DNA from 3 places in the Terriglobus sp. 2YAB30_2 genome. Region 1 is predicted to be linked to each of the others. Evidence: riboswitches for the same ligand, from Rfam matches in the RefSeq annotation. Region 1 holds a riboswitch; each other region holds the start of a gene.

Region 1 (5,058 bases):
TACCGAAAGGGCTCATACAGGAGCGGCTCCACCAGGGTGGCGCCGCCATGGGTACGGCGGATCAGGCCGCGTTTTTCCAGGCGGGTGAGATCGCGGCGGATCGAGGGTGCGGAGGTGCCGACGGTCGCAACAAGCTCCTCAACGGAGATATCCCCATTGCGCAGCAACAATTTCATGATTCGCTCGGCGCGCTCTTCGGTCTTCGTAGACATAATGGTCTCGAACAGCTTATACCCAGTTCTCATTCAAATGGGCAGAGTATTTGATCGTTTGGATACGAATAAACCGTAATTTCGCAGATGATTGAGCGTATTGTGGCGATATAATCACTTTTGAGGTGATGCAATGCAAGAGGGACTGAATGGCTTTCCGCACTGGATGCTGAAGGAGATCTTCGAGCAGCCCGATGCGCTGGATCGTACGTTGGCGGCCTATGGGGCGAGCGTCCTTGCACCGGTGCAGCAGTGGCTCAAGGGCGTGCAGGAGATCGTGATTGCGGCGAGTGGCTCCAGCCGTCATGCAGGTCTGGTGGCCGAGCTGATTCTGGAAGACCGTGCCGGTATCCACGTGGATGTGGAGTACGCCAGCGAGTACGTCTACCGCAGCGAAGCACGTCTCAAGCAGGCAGCGGTGATCGTCGTCTCGCAGTCGGGAGAGACGGCCGATACCCTGGCGGCTTTGCGCAAGGCCAAAGAGATGGGGCAGAAGACGCTCGCGATTACCAATGTCGCCACCTCGTCCATGGCGCGCGAGGCCGATGTGGCGCTGACCACGCAGGCGGGTGTAGAGAAGGCAATTCCGGCGACTAAGAGCTTTACCACGCAGCTTCTGCTGCTGGCAGTATTGGCGGAGCAGGCGGCTGCGCAGCGGGGTCTGCCGGCTATCGGGCTGGAGAAGGTTGTGCCGCAGATCATTACGCAGATGCGTGCATGGCTTCCGCGCTGGCAACAGGTGGTTGCCGTAGCGGCAGGCCGTCTGCAGGCAGCGGAGACGTTTCTCTTCCTTGGCCGCGGTGTTCACTATGCGATTGCCCGTGAAGGTGCTCTGAAGCTGAAAGAGAGCAGCTACATCCATGCCGAGGGATATCCCAGCGGAGAGTTGAAGCACGGCCCCAATGCCCTGGTAGGCAGCAAGACTCCGCTGGTGATGCTGGCGACCGTGGACCACAACGATGCCGAGAGCGTACTGCGTTACGAGAAGGTGATGCAGTTGATGCAGGACATGCGTGCGCAGGGAGCCCCGATCCTGGCGATTGCCAATGAGGGAGACGTGCAGGCGGCTGCGTTGGCCGATGCCATTGTGGAAGTGCCGGCGGCGCCCGAGCATCTTCTGCCGATTCTTGAGGTGGTGCCGCTGCAGCTCTTCGCCTACTTCATGGCCATTGGACGCGGAATTGACGTGGATAAACCGCGCAACCTCGTGAAGTCAGTGGTAGTTGAGTAGGTTCCTGCAGGCGTGGTTTGTGCTTGCAGGTGTAAGTACGGCTGTGCTCTTCTGGTCGCTCAGAAGCATATATGGGAGATGGTCCGCTGATGCAGTCTCGTCCTGTACGGCTTGAAGTTGCCGTGGACTCCACAACGTCGCTGAACGCCGCTCTTGAAGGAGGCGCCGATCGGATTGAGCTGTGCTCGGCTCTTGCCGACGGCGGACTCACGCCCAGTCTCGGCTTTATCGGCGCCGCTCTACAGGTCAGTGAAGTGCCTGTGCATGTCATGATCCGTCCGCGCGCCGGCGATTTTCTCTATACCGAGGAAGAGCTGACCGTAATGCGGATGGACATTGAAGGCTGCAAGGAGGTCGGCGCTCAGGGTGTCGTCTTCGGCGTCCTGATGAAGAACCATACGGTCGACGTAAAGCGCACACTGGAACTGGTGGAGCGAGCCCGGCCGATGAAGGTGGTCTTTCACCGTGCTTTCGATGTCACGGCAGATCTGGAAGAGGCTCTTGAAGACCTGATTCAGTGTGGTGTGGATGAGGTGTTGACCTCAGGCGGAGACGACTCCCTGGAGCATGGCCAGCAGATGGTGTCGTCACTGGTGCAGCAGGCCGCGGGGCGCATCCGGATTATGGGCGGAGCCGGCGTGACGGTACGCAACGCCAGGCAGCTTTGGGACGCAACTGGCGTCGACTGGTTGCATGGATCCTTCCGAGGTGAGGCCATAGCCGGCAGCAGGCTGGCCATGGGAGACGAAGAACGCGAGCTGGTGCGGATTACTTCGCGGGAAGATGTGGCGCGCGTCAAACATTTACTGACAATTGAGCGGCAGCCTGCCGTGTAAAATCTGTAATACACGCGAGCAACTGTGCCGAGTGATCTTCGTGGGGTACGTATGTTTCCACAATTCCTGACGTCAGGGAATTGTGAGACATGCCTGACCTGCGCTTTAAGAGAATCGACGCGGTGAAATGTTCGGGAAGCGCGGTGAGATTCCGCCACTGCCCCGCAACTGTAAGCGCACGTCACTCCTTGGAGCGTTACTCCAGGAGAGCGGCGATCAGCAGCCGGCTATTTCTCACTGTTCCTGAGGACGGGAAGGGAACGCCCAAGATATCTGCTGGAATGCGTAAAGTCAGGAGACCGGTTTCACTGTGACCAGCCAACGTTCCGAGGGGGAACGGAGGAGTCTTATGAGTATTCCTGCAGGCCGGCTGCGAGCGGCCATTCTAGCCATACTGTTATCTGCTTCCGCGGCACATGCTGTCGTTGTACGTGGTCGTGTGACCAATCAACTGGGCGCCGGCGTCAGTGGAGCGCGATTGCAGCTCTTGCTCGGCAATAGTGTCGTCGCTAACGGCGTGAGTGGACCTGAGGGCGAATATGAGCTGCGTACCTCAGAAGGCGGGCGCTTTCTGCTGCTGACCTCCAGCCAGGGTTTTGCAACGACACCATCACGCAGCTTTTACGGCGGACGGCTGGACCTCGTACAGCAGGATGTCACGCTGCGTCTCGATGAGCGCAAGGATGAGATCACGGTGACCGCCACCGGTCTGCCGACAACGCTTTCCCAGACCAGTTCTTCCGTAAGCCTGATTCAGCCGGACTCTCTGTGGCCTCGTTATGGTGTCAGTGAAGAGCTTCGTTTGATGCCCGGAGTGCAGATCGTTCAGAGCGGACAGATGGGCGGACAGACCTCGCAGTTCGTGCGAGGCGGCCAGTCGGATGGCAACCGTGTCACCATCGACGGTATTCCGGCTGAAGATATGGGAGGCCGTTTCGATTACGGCAACCTGGCGAGCTTTGTGCTAGATACCATCGAAGTCCATCGTGGTCCGGACAGCGTTACGGTCGGGTCTGGCGCGACGGCAAGCGCCGTGCGCCTGGTTACGCAGCAGGGAACATCGATTCATCCTGTCCTGCGATACACCGGAGATGCCGGAAATTTTCACACCTGGCGGAATGAGGGAGACCTCAGCGGCTCCGCACGTAAGCTCGATTACCTGCTCGGTTTTTCGCGCGTAGATTCTTCGAATGCTCTCCCCGGGAACCGCTATCACAATGCGACTTCCGCGGCGAACCTCGGCTTTGTGCTCAATGCGAAGACCTCGCTGCGCTTTACGCTGCGCAATACGGATGCCGCAGTGGGTGTGCCCAATGCGCATGATTTCTACGGCGTCTCCGACAACGCCAAGCAGGCCGATCAGATCCTAATCTCCGGCGCGTCTCTGGATTATCAGGCAACCAGCGCGTGGCACAACCTGGTCCGCTATGGTGTCACGCGTAAACGGGAACAGTTGTTCCAGTTCTCTCCTGTCGGCACTCCGATTACGAGCTTTGGCTTCACGACCTACTACGGTCGTCCGGTGACGATCACTGGAGCGAATGGATATTCGGTGAGCGGCCAGGCGGCGATGGATTTTGGTCTCGCCTATCCCACGCGTTCTGACCAGGTGAGTAACCGCGACCAGCTCTACTATCAGACCGACTATCGCTTCTCGCAGCACCTGGCGGTCCTGGGCGCCTTCCGCTACGAGGACGAGCGCGGCATCTACAAGAACTCAGCCTATGGCACGTTCAATAAGGCCGATCGTGGCAACTATGGCTATACCCTTCAGATGCAGGGTGACTTTGCCAGCCGTGTCTTCTACTCTCTCGGCGGAGAGCTCGAGAAGAACGCGCTCTTTGGTCTGGAAGGTGTGCCAAAGCTGGGCATCGCCTGGTACCCCATCGCTCCTGGAAACGGATTCGCGCGCGGCACGAAGCTGCGTTTCAACTTCTCCAAAGGTGTGCAGGAACCAACCCTGACCGAGCAGTTCTCTTCGCTCTATTCGTTGTTGCTCAGCTCCGGGAATTCGGCAGCGATCAACACCTATCACGTCACTCCGATGAATGCGTTGCGTTCGCGGAGTTATGAGGGAGGTTTGGAGCAGAGCCTGCTGAGCCAGCGCGGAATCGTGAAGCTCGGATACTTCCATACGCAGTTCGATCGGCAGATCGAGTATGTAGACGCGGGTACGCTGATCAATATCTTCGGCATCCCATCGGGCATTGCGTATTCCATCTTCGGTGCTGATCTAAACTCACTGGCCTATCGCGCACAGGGACTCGAAGCAGAGAGTGAATGGCGGCTGACGAAGCACTGGTTTGCACGCGGAGGATATACGTATCTCGATGCCAACGTGCAGCGTTCGCTTTCGGGGGATGCGGTCTCGGGTGGACTGGCGACGACGAATCCGAACTTCCCGGGAATCGCGATTGGAAGCACCTCGCCGCTGGTGGGGCAGCGACCATTCCGGCGTCCTACACACGCGGGCTTCTTCGCCGTGCAGTGGACGGCAAGCAAGTGGTCCGCAGCGCTGAAAGGTGGTCTGGTTGGCCGCAGCGATGATTCGACGTTTCTTTCATACTCCGACATCAACAGCGGAAATACCCTGTTGCTGCCGAATAAGAATCTCGACTATGCCTATCAACGTCTGGACGCGAATATCGCGTATCAGTGGAAGCCGAGCATGTCGATCTTTACGCAACTCGATAATCTGACAAGCCAGCAGCGTACGGGACCGATCGGTTATCCGGGACTTCCGTTTACGTTCCGTGCCGGCATCAAGCTGAGACTGGTG
Region 2 (5,058 bases), on a different contig from region 1:
TGCCGATAGTGATGACGGGGTCATAGGAGACGGGCATGTAGACATCAATGACCGGGAGCCCCCTCACCCTCATGCGGACGGCCTCGATGCGTTGCCTGAGTCTCTGGGATACGGCCAAAGCCTGAGCCTCATGTGCCGTCGCTTGTCCGAGGCTTTCGACTGAGCGAAGAATCCCCTGAAGGCCGTGCGGATCGACGATGTAGAGAGGCACGCCGAATCGCTGTAGCTGATTGAGGATCGCAGGTTGATTCTGACGGGGCATACCCAGGACAAGGTCTGGGTGGAAAGAGAGGATAGCCTCTACCGATGGGTTGCTGATAGATCCCACGCTCGGCTTCTTCGTGGCTTCCTCGGGATACTTCACATAATCACTGATTGCCACGACATCATTGCCCGCGCCAATGGCAAAAACGGCATCGGTGATGCTTGGGACAAGGCAGATAATGCGATGTGGATGGTCGGGCACTGTAACCACACGACCCGTCTCGTCTGTAACGGTACGAGATGCCACACAAGGAAGAGTCGCGATCAACAGGGCGAGAATAGCGAATGTTCGTCTCATAGAGTGATCCCATCTTGGTCTCTCGCGGAGCAGGCTGCTTCGACGAAGTACTTCGCCACGTGTGACGACGTGCGGAAGTGGAGATGAATATAGCTGGCGAGAACATTTCCGACGAGGTAGCCTTCTGCTTCCTCTCGCTTCGAGAGAGAATATTGAACCTGGTAACAGGTATCGGCGGCAGAGGTTTCGAGAATTCGTGAATAGTGAAAACTGTGACCCCGCAGTGTTGTGCCGGTCCGCCCAAGAAGGCAGTCCCGCGTGAGCTCTACGGAGACATACCCGAATTGAACGAGTTTGCCTGTCATTTCGAAGGTGAAGGGAAGAACACCGGCAAACGTAGCGACTGTCCCATCCACCTTTGCAATGGAGCGGGACAGGTAGATCATGCCTCCGCACTCGGCATAGACCGGCTTGCCGGAGGATGCGAAATTGCGTATCGATTGCAGCATCGTTTGATTAGCGCTCAATGCTTCTGCATAGAGCTCCGGGTACCCCCCGCCGAGATACAAACCGTCGAGATCTTCCGGGACAGCCGCATCGTGAAGGGGACTAAAGGGAACAATTTCTGCACCGCTGGCTCGTAGAAGATCGAGGTTGTCTTCGTAGTAGAAGCTGAACGCTTTGTCTCTGGCTACGCCAATACGCACGCTAGCGATCGGTGTGGTTTCGGCGGCAGAAGTGCGTTGTTTAAAGTCGAAGCCGCACTCGAGTGAGAGCAGCGCTTCCAGGTCGAGGTGTTGTTCGGCAATAGAAGCTAATCGTTCGAGCTGCTTTTCGGCAGAGTCGTCGCTGTAGTGTTCTTCGGATGTTCTGAGGCCGAGATGTCTCTCCGGGATAGCGATGGTGCGTTCTTGCGGCAGCCATCCCAGTACCGCCGTCCGGCACGACGAAGCGATGGACGACCGCAGCATCTCGAAGTGGCGCTGACTGGCGACGCGATTGAGGATCACACCAGCCAGACGAAGGTCAGGATCAAAGAGCTCAAAACCAAGCACCGTCGCGGCAATGCTGTGTGACGTTTTGGCTGCATCGAGCACGAGGACCACAGGAAGCCCGAAGAGCTTTGCGATCTCGGCGCTGCTACCGCGTTGTGTCCCATCTTTGCCATCAAACAACCCCATCATGCCTTCAACAACGAGGGCCTGAGCGCCTATTGCGGCTTCGCGAAGGACGTCCTGATTCGCGTCGATAGAGAGCATCCAGGTATCGATATTTCTGGCAGCCCGTCCGGCAATACGGGTGTGATGGCCGGCATCGAGAAAGTCCGGCCCGGCCTTGAATGGCTGAACCGTCATCTCCCGTCGCCGCATGATCGACAGAAGTGCAAGCGTGACCGTCGTTTTGCCTACACCGCTGGCGGTGCCGGCGATCAGGAAGCCCTTCATGCGCCGGCCTCGCGTGGGATGCTGCCTTTGAGAGCAAGTGGGAGGCCCGCGACCATGAACAACACCGTGTCGGCTACCGAGGCGACTCGTTGATTAATCTCGCCGACAAGGTCCCGAAATTGCCGCCCCAGCTCATAAGCAGGCACAACACCGCTGCCTACTTCGTTTGAAACCAGGATGACGGAGCAGGGAGCATTGTGCAGCGCCGAACAAAGCTGATCGATATAAATTTGTTGCTTGGAGCGATCTCCAGCGCAAAATTCCATCAGGTTTGAAGCGAAAAGAGTCAGGCAGTCGATGATGACGATCTCATGGTCCCTGCCCGATTGTTGAATCGCCTCTGCAAGCTGGAGTGGCTCCTCAATTGTCATCCAGTGCGAGGGCCGATCTGCGCGGTGGCGCTCGATCTTGGCTGTCATCTCCGGGTCATCACGGCGCTCGGCCGTAGCGACAAACGCGACGCGCTCCCTGTGTTCCGCGAGCTGTTGGGCATACCGGCTCTTCCCACTGCGTACGCCGCCGAGCACGAGAATCACGGAAGCAGCTTCTGAGTTCTGCATACATCGCTCCTGGCACCTGCAAATAAATCTGCAAGAACACCGAGCGGGATTGGTAATAGGCAGCTGCCACGGCAATTAGATCGCGCGTGGATAAGCTCTTCAACTCTCCCAGCGAAGTTGAATCAGCCCGATAATATCTGGCCGGTCTCCTGACTTGCGCTTCGCTGGACTAAGGCGGCCTTCCCCGGTTTTACCCGAGTGACCTTCAAGTGCCCGTCCTCAACGCTTACAGTTACGGGGTAGTGGCGGATTCACACCGCCTTCCCGAACACCAGATAGACGATTTATATCTTCGTTTCTAACTGCGGTCAATCGGGCAAATTACGAGCCAGAAGTGAGCGCTAGGCCGTATCATGCCGAGACCACCACCTTTTCTGGATCGAAGACTGGGCAATCCCGGGAGCTAGCCGAAGCCCTTGGGACGGAATTTTGGGCGCCAGGGCCGCGGCAGTAATTCCGCATAAAAAGCCACGTCGGCTCAACAGGGCATGACGGGCGTCGTCGCTGGTGATGCAGAATATCGGGCGCAAGGTTCTGTTCTCCGCAGAAATTGCAGCTTGAACCTCGGCAGGTCTCCTGGCTCAAAGACGATACTTCGTATCCGCTGCCATCCTTCCCCGATGAATCTCGAGTGGTCGTTTCGGCAGCTCATCTTTGTTACAGTGGCGGGACCGCGCCGGTCTTTCACCGGACTTCCCTTTTAAGCCCTAGATGGGCACCGTGGATCACTTTCAACAGTACCATGCAGGCTGGTTTCTGAGCGGAATCGAGCGAGTTGCTGCATGGTCATTTCCTGGGCAACCAGCTCATTGACTCGCTGGGGGAGAAGACGTTCCCTTGACTCCCGAATTCTGGCAGGAGTTGAAAGCTGATGTCGCTCAGATCTTGACGAAGCATAGAAAAGGAAAAGAAGAGGGAGCGAGAAAGTAAACCTCGAGCGCGAATGGATCGATGGGGTTGAAAGAAACGGATCGTAGGTTGTGCATCTTCGATGGTTCTTACTGTGCCTGGCTTCTGGTCGCGGCATACCAACGCCAGGTGGAGGGTGCGCCCCACAAGAGGAAGCAGATGCCGATGATGCCGTCGAGCCATAGCGCTGTTCTGGAGTTGGCGAGGAAGCCGGAGGTTATCAGCAGAATGCCCAGGCTCAGCGTCGACAGGCCGATCGCAATGTCGGAGGGGCTATTGTGATCGTCGGCACGACCGGTGTTGAACACTGGGATCGGTGTCTGTAGGAGGTGGAAGAAACGGTCGGTTCTTACCTCTTCGTCAGGATCGGCAGGACGCAGCCTGCTGCCGAAATACATGCCGGCGCAGGTGATGAAGACGTTGATCAGAATGGAGTAGCCGGTAAGCCGGAGATCGAGTTCCTGCGATGCATGTTGTCCCAGGTAGGCGGACTTTCCAAGGTAGGTTGCAATGCCAGAAACAAGACCGGTTGAAAAACCAGCGATCACGCCGGAGGAGGAGAGTTTACGAAAGAGCAGGACGGAGAGTAGGGGCAACAGCGTTGGGGCCAGCAGGACTCCAAATGCGGATACCATGGTCTGAAAGAGCGATTCCCGTCTTGTCTGTCCAATCCATATGGCAAGACCAACGATGCATGTCCCCAGAAAGAGAGTCGTCAGACGGCCGATGGTGACGAGGCGGTCTTCGGAGGCTGCAGGGCGAAGGAGGCGCTGATAAACATCTTTCGTAAGCACGCCGGCCATGGCGTTCAAGTCGGCGCTGACCGTTGCCATGGTGGCCGAGAAGAGTGCCGCAACGATGATGCCGATCATGCCCGCGGGAAGCAGGCCGAAGACAAGATGGACATAGACATCCTGCGGCGGATTTGGTGCGGCGAACTGCGGAAGCACCTTTCGCGCGATCATGGCAGGGAGCAGCATGATGGGCGTTCCGATGAAGTTGAGCAGAGCGGAGAGATACGCCGCCCGTTTGCCGGAGGTCTCGTCGGGAACGGAGTAGAACTTCTGAGCAAAGGCCCAATTGCCGTTGTAGCTGATGCATACGATGACGAGATAGCTAATCAGGTAAACCCAGCCATACGGACCATTGGTGGGGTGCAACAGGTTCGCTGGAATAGCGTAGAGTGTCGGGAGTACACCGCCCAGCTTCCATATTGCGAGCGGTAAGAGCAGAAGGATCGCCATCGCCTTCATCAGGAACTGAAGGTAGTCCGTCACCACCAGGGCAAGCAGACCACCGAGAAGCGTATAGAGCACGACGATCGCTCCGCACAACTGGACCGCTGTGCCGATGCCGATACCCATACCTGCCGAAAGGAACAGGGCAGTCGTGAAGATCTTCAAGGAGTCTTCAAAGACTTTGGCAGGAATCGCCGACCAGGCAAAGAGCTGGCGGACCTTGAGATTACAGCGTTGTTCCAGGAACTCCACCGGCGTGATAATCCGCGCCCGCCGCCACCGTGCCGCGAACAACCAGCCACCGAGGATGCAGGCCGGGACGCTGGTCCAGAAGAGAAGAATGGCAACGAGACCATAGCGAAATGCGATCTCTGAGTAGACAACAAAGGTGAACGCGCTAAAGC
Region 3 (5,058 bases), on a different contig from region 1:
TCGCCACACCAGTAGCCGTCGACATGCTGCTTCCGCAGCAGAGCCTCGGCCGTCAACGACAACTGCTGCTCCAGCTGGGCGATGCTCTGCTGACTAAGCTCTTCGCTTTGTTGCTCTAATTCAAGACTACCGACGCTTACGATGGCTGGAGCGGCGCTGCCGAACTGCTCTCTCATCAGGCCTTCCCTCTCCTGCTCTTACGCTCGGATGTCGGCTGCGGTTCCGCGTTACACATCTCTTTCAATCGCGTCATAATCTGTGCCCGGCGCTCGCCGGTACAGATGGCGTCATCGAAGCCGAACATCTCGGTAAACCAAAGGCCATCTACCGCCAGCCGCACGATCGTCGCGGTAATGGGATCAATGCCGTCGTTCTCCAGTAACGCCTGCCAGCGCGCGTAAGCCTGACGCATGGGTTCGACGAGCTTCATATCCGTGGAGGCAGCGGCAATCGCCGAAGCAAAAACGTCCAGACGCTCTGGGGAGAGGCCCGCATCCAGCGCCCAGCGGCCTTCGAGTGACGCCAGAACAAAAGCCAGCGTGTTGCGCCCGGGTCTGTCAGGAAGCTCTGCCTTGGCTGTCGCGAGATCGCGATCGAAGTACTCGATGGTGCGCGCCACCAGTCCGGCGACCAGCTCTTCTTTGGAGGGAAAGTGATACAGCAGACCACCTTTGCTGACATTGGCCTTCTCGGCAACGCGGTCGAGGGTCAACTGCTGTGAGCCCTCTTTGCGAATCAGCGTCTCGGCACTTTTAAGGATTGTGTCCCGCTTGCTCATCTCGGAATCAGTATACCGTCCAGACGGTACAGTAAACCTTTTATCCGTAAGCCTCTATGCTGGAGCGAATGTTTGCTGACCTATCTCTCGCCCATCGGCTGGAGCTCGCCGAAGGCCATGCCTGCCTGGATTTCGCCCATACCCGCAAACGCCTGAACCCCGAGAGCAGCACCGCCTGGGACGCGGCGCATGGCGCCATTGCGGTCTTCGATGGGCCTGACTCTCCACTGACCCAGACCTTCGGCCTGGGCATCACAAGTCCGGATAGCCACGAAAAGAGCCTCGAAGCGTTGGAGGAGTTCTTCTTCTCACGCGGTGCTGCCGCCAATCACGAGGTCTCACCGCTAGCCGGTCTCGCGCTGCACCGACGGCTCTGCAAACGCCGCTATCAGCCGATCGAGATGAGCAGTGTGATGTATCAGCCCGCACATTGCCCCGAGATCCCGGCAGTGGTCGATGTGCGCATTGTGAAGCAGGACGAGGCCGAGCTCTGGGGCCGCGTCGGAGCGGATGCCTGGTCGGCGGACCATCCGGAGTTTCGTGAGTTCCTGCTGGATATGGGAAAGATCTCGACCAACCGGGAGAATACCCACTGCTTTCTGGCCATCATCGATGGCGAGCCGGCGGCGACGGCGGTGCTGCATGTGCACGGCGGTGTAGCGCTCTTTGCCGGCTCTGCAACTTTGCCCGCGCTGCGACGGCGTAGCGCTCAATCGGCGCTGCTCAATGCACGTATGCGTCATGCCTGTGCGCAGGGATGCGATCTGTTCATGATGGTGGCTGAGCCCGGCAGCACCTCGCAGCGTAATGCTGAACGCAATGGTTTCCGTATCGCTTATACGAGGACGAAGTGGCAGCTTGTACCACCGGCAGTTGGTTAATTTTCTTAAAGCCCTCAGCGGCTAAAGCCGCACATCGTTCAGCTCTGATGTGGCACGGCTAAAAGCCGTGCCCTTAAGCAAGGCATTCGCGCGTTGCGCGAACGGAGAAACGAAGTCTAAGGCGGCACTACAAATATGTATTGGAACTCAGCGGACGTTCCTCCATCGCGAGATCCAAGGCTTGAGGATGATTTTTGTTTTGCTTAAGGGCACGGCTTCCAGCCGTGCCGTAATAGTCAGGCAAATAACGCGGCTTTAGCCGCTGAGGTCACGTCGCACCTCAAGCCTCTCGTATAGAATTCACTCCTAAAAGCGAAACGCTCCCCGAAGGGAGCGTTTCCTGTTTCTTGATCACGCTTACGCGGTGACCGGCTCGGCGATTTCCTTGAGACGCTTCTCGAGCAGAGCTTCCAGTTCTTCGAGCGCCTTGGAGAAGCCCTCGATGCCTTCCTTCAGCTTGTCGTGGGCCATGCGGTCCTCGGCGTGCATCTTCTCGAAGGTGGCCTGATCGATCGAGATCTTCTCGATGTCCTCGGCCTTGGCCTTCTCGGCGTCCAGCTTCTTCTCAAGCGGAGCGTCCTTGGAGTCCAGCTCTTCGAGCAGCTTGGGCGAGATGGTCAAAAGGTCGCTTCCGGCCAGCTCAATGATCTCGCCGATGTTGCGGAAGCTGGCGCCCATCACCTGAGTCTTGTAACCGAACTTCTTGTAGTAGTTGTAGATGCGGGTGACCGACTGTACGCCGGGGTCATCGGCGCCGGTGTAGTCCTTGCCGGTGTCCTTCTTGTACCAGTCGAGGATCCGGCCAACGAACGGGGAGATCAGCGTGACCTTCGCTTCGGCGCAGGCGATGGCCTGGTGGAGACCGAAGAGCAGCGTCAGGTTGCAGTGGATGCCTTCCTTCTCCAACTCCTCAGCGGCCTTGATGCCTTCCCAGGTGGAGGCGATCTTGATCAGGATGCGTTCGCGGCCAATGCCGGCATCTTCGTACTGCTTGATGATGTCGTGGGCGACAGCGATCGTCTTCTCTTTGTCGTAGGAGAGGCGAGCGTCCACCTCGGTCGATACGCGGCCGGGAACGATCTCAAGAATCTTCCTGCCGAAGGCGACGGCAAGCGTCTTGAAGGCTTCGGCGGCAATCGCCTTATCGTCGGCGTTGGCGCCGGCCTTCTGCTTGGCTTCCTTCAGCACTTCGTCCACAATGTGCGAATAGGCGGGCATGTTGGCCGCGGCAGTGATCAGGGACGGGTTAGTGGTGGCGTCAGTCGGCTTAAATTTCTCCATCGACTGCATATCGCCGGTGTCGGCTACGACGGTTGTGTACTGCTTGAGCTGCTCCAAAAGGGTCGCCATTGGAAAGTTCTCCTCGCACTTTAAGACTACACCTTCCAAAGGAATAGCAGGTGTGGTCCTACCAGTACATTGCTCTTCCGCTAAAATCCATTGCCTCACCTACATTTCCACATCGACCGCAATATCTTGGGTTGCTTTCTAATCCATCGCAAGCTACTGTGGAGGAACTTCACGATGTGCAGGGAAAGACCGGTGGAAACCCGGCACTGTCCCGCAACGGTTAAAGTCCGAGCACCTGCCGTGAGGAATACGCAAATCATCGTCCCCGCGGAGGGAACGGCGTGGTCAGCGGCTCAGGTGCCTTTCTCGTGCTGGCACCCTGACAGCCCTCCTCCCCGCCACGTCCGCAGAGGCCGGTGACAAGGAGCTTCTGAGCGATGGCCACCCTCTCCAACCATCCCATTTCGCAGGCTACGCTGCATGATATGCATCCCGGTTTTCCCGCACCTGCCTCGGAAACCGCGGTCATGCATGTGCGCAAGCGCAACGGCTCGCTGGAACCGGTCGACGTCAACAAGATCGTGCGCGCGGTACAGCGCTGCGCCCAGGGACTGAATGGAGTCGATGCGATCCGTGTCGCATCCAAGACCATCGGCGGCCTGTACGATGGCGCAACCACACGGGAGCTGGACAAGATCTCCATCGATACCGCCGCGGCACTGATCGCCGAGGAGCCGCAGTACTCCCGCCTGGCGGCACGCCTGCTGCTGGCAACGATTCACAAAGAGGTCGCCAATCAGAACCTGCACTCCTTCTCGCAGTCCATCGCGTATGGAAACGCCGAGGGGGTAGTAAACAACGCCGTTGCCGAGTTCGTGAATACGCATGCGCGCAAGCTGAATCACGCCATCGATGACGAGTTCAGCGACCGTTTCGAGTACTTCGGCCTGCGCACTGTATATGACCGCTATCTCCTGCGCGATCCAATCTCGCGCAGCGTCATCGAAACACCGCAATACTTCTTCCTGCGCGTCTCCTGCGGCCTTGCCGGCACACCGGCGGAGGCGATTGAGTTCTATCGCCTGATGGCCTCGCACGAGTACATGCCGTCTTCACCGACGCTGTTCAACTCCGGCACCAAGCATCCGCAGATGTCGAGCTGCTATTTGCACGACTCTCCCTCGGACTCGCTGGAGTCGATCTACGACGCCTACAAGTCGGTCGCGATGCTCTCGAAGTTCTCCGGCGGCATCGGTCTCGCTTTCCACCGCGTCCGCAGCGAAGGCTCGCTGATCCGCGCCACCAACGGCCTGAGCAACGGCATTGTGCCGTGGCTGCGCACACTGGACTCTTCTGTCGCCGCCGTCAACCAGGGCGGCAAGCGTAAGGGCGCCTGCTGCGTCTACCTCGAGCCCTGGCACGCCGACATCGAACAGTTCCTGGAGCTGCGCGACAACACCGGTGACCACGCCCGCCGTACCTACAATCTGAACACCGCCAACTGGATCCCCGACCTCTTCATGGAGCGCGTGGATGCCGATGGCATATGGTCACTCTTCGATCCGAAGGATGTTCCACAACTTCCCGACACCTTCGGCGATGCCTTCAAGGCCGCCTACGAACAGGCCGAGGCCGACAAGAAGTACCGCCGCCAGGTAAAGGCTCGCGATCTCTATGCCCGCATGATGCGTACGCTGGCCGAGACCGGCAATGGCTGGATGACCTTCAAGGACGCCTGCAACCTGAAGTGCAACCAGACCGGCGTCCCAGGCAACACCGTGCATCTCTCGAACCTGTGCACCGAGATCACCGAGGTGAGCAGCAAGGATGAAACGGCCGTCTGCAATCTAGGCTCTATCAACCTGGCGCTGTACCTCACTCCGGAGGCCAAGTTTGACTTCGCCAAGCTGGCCGAGACGGTTCGTATCGCTGTACCGATGCTCGATCGCGTGATCGACATCAACTATTACCCGGTCGAGCCAGCAGCAAAGTCTAACGCCAAGTGGCGTCCAGTAGGCCTGGGTCTGATGGGACTGCAGGACGTCTTCTTCCAGATGAAGATCGCCTTTGACTCACCCGAGGCTCGTGAGCTCTCGCGCAAGATTCAGG

Evidence for each region. A riboswitch is a leader RNA that binds a small molecule or an ion and turns the genes downstream of it on or off. The one in region 1 is predicted to bind cobalamin.
Region 2: another riboswitch for cobalamin. It lies ahead of cobU (bifunctional adenosylcobinamide kinase/adenosylcobinamide-phosphate guanylyltransferase); the one in region 1 lies ahead of AB4Y89_RS22825 (TonB-dependent receptor).
Region 3: another riboswitch for cobalamin. It lies ahead of AB4Y89_RS17865 (ribonucleoside-diphosphate reductase subunit alpha); the one in region 1 lies ahead of AB4Y89_RS22825 (TonB-dependent receptor).

What each region holds. Positions count from the first base shown of each region.
Region 1 is NZ_JBFRFJ010000024.1:16,678-21,735, forward strand. Features, by position in the region: gene AB4Y89_RS22810 (DeoR/GlpR family DNA-binding transcription regulator) at 1-212, opposite strand, end outside; gene AB4Y89_RS22815 (SIS domain-containing protein) at 346-1,443, shown strand; gene AB4Y89_RS22820 (copper homeostasis protein CutC) at 1,533-2,279, shown strand; cobalamin riboswitch at 2,388-2,601, shown strand; gene AB4Y89_RS22825 (TonB-dependent receptor) at 2,629-5,058, shown strand, end outside.
Region 2 is NZ_JBFRFJ010000001.1:92,431-97,488, forward strand. Features, by position in the region: gene AB4Y89_RS00400 (ABC transporter substrate-binding protein) at 1-562, opposite strand, end outside; gene AB4Y89_RS00405 (cobyrinate a,c-diamide synthase) at 559-1,947, opposite strand; gene cobU (bifunctional adenosylcobinamide kinase/adenosylcobinamide-phosphate guanylyltransferase) at 1,944-2,507, opposite strand; cobalamin riboswitch at 2,630-2,798, opposite strand; cobalamin riboswitch at 3,057-3,245, opposite strand; gene AB4Y89_RS00415 (sodium:solute symporter family transporter) at 3,506-5,058, opposite strand, start outside.
Region 3 is NZ_JBFRFJ010000012.1:150,212-155,269, reverse strand. Features, by position in the region: gene shc (squalene--hopene cyclase) at 1-176, opposite strand, end outside; gene AB4Y89_RS17880 (TetR/AcrR family transcriptional regulator) at 176-778, opposite strand; gene AB4Y89_RS17875 (GNAT family N-acetyltransferase) at 847-1,659, shown strand; gene AB4Y89_RS17870 (transaldolase) at 2,017-3,009, opposite strand; adenosylcobalamin-variant (AdoCbl-variant) riboswitch at 3,178-3,254, shown strand; gene AB4Y89_RS17865 (ribonucleoside-diphosphate reductase subunit alpha) at 3,387-5,058, shown strand, end outside.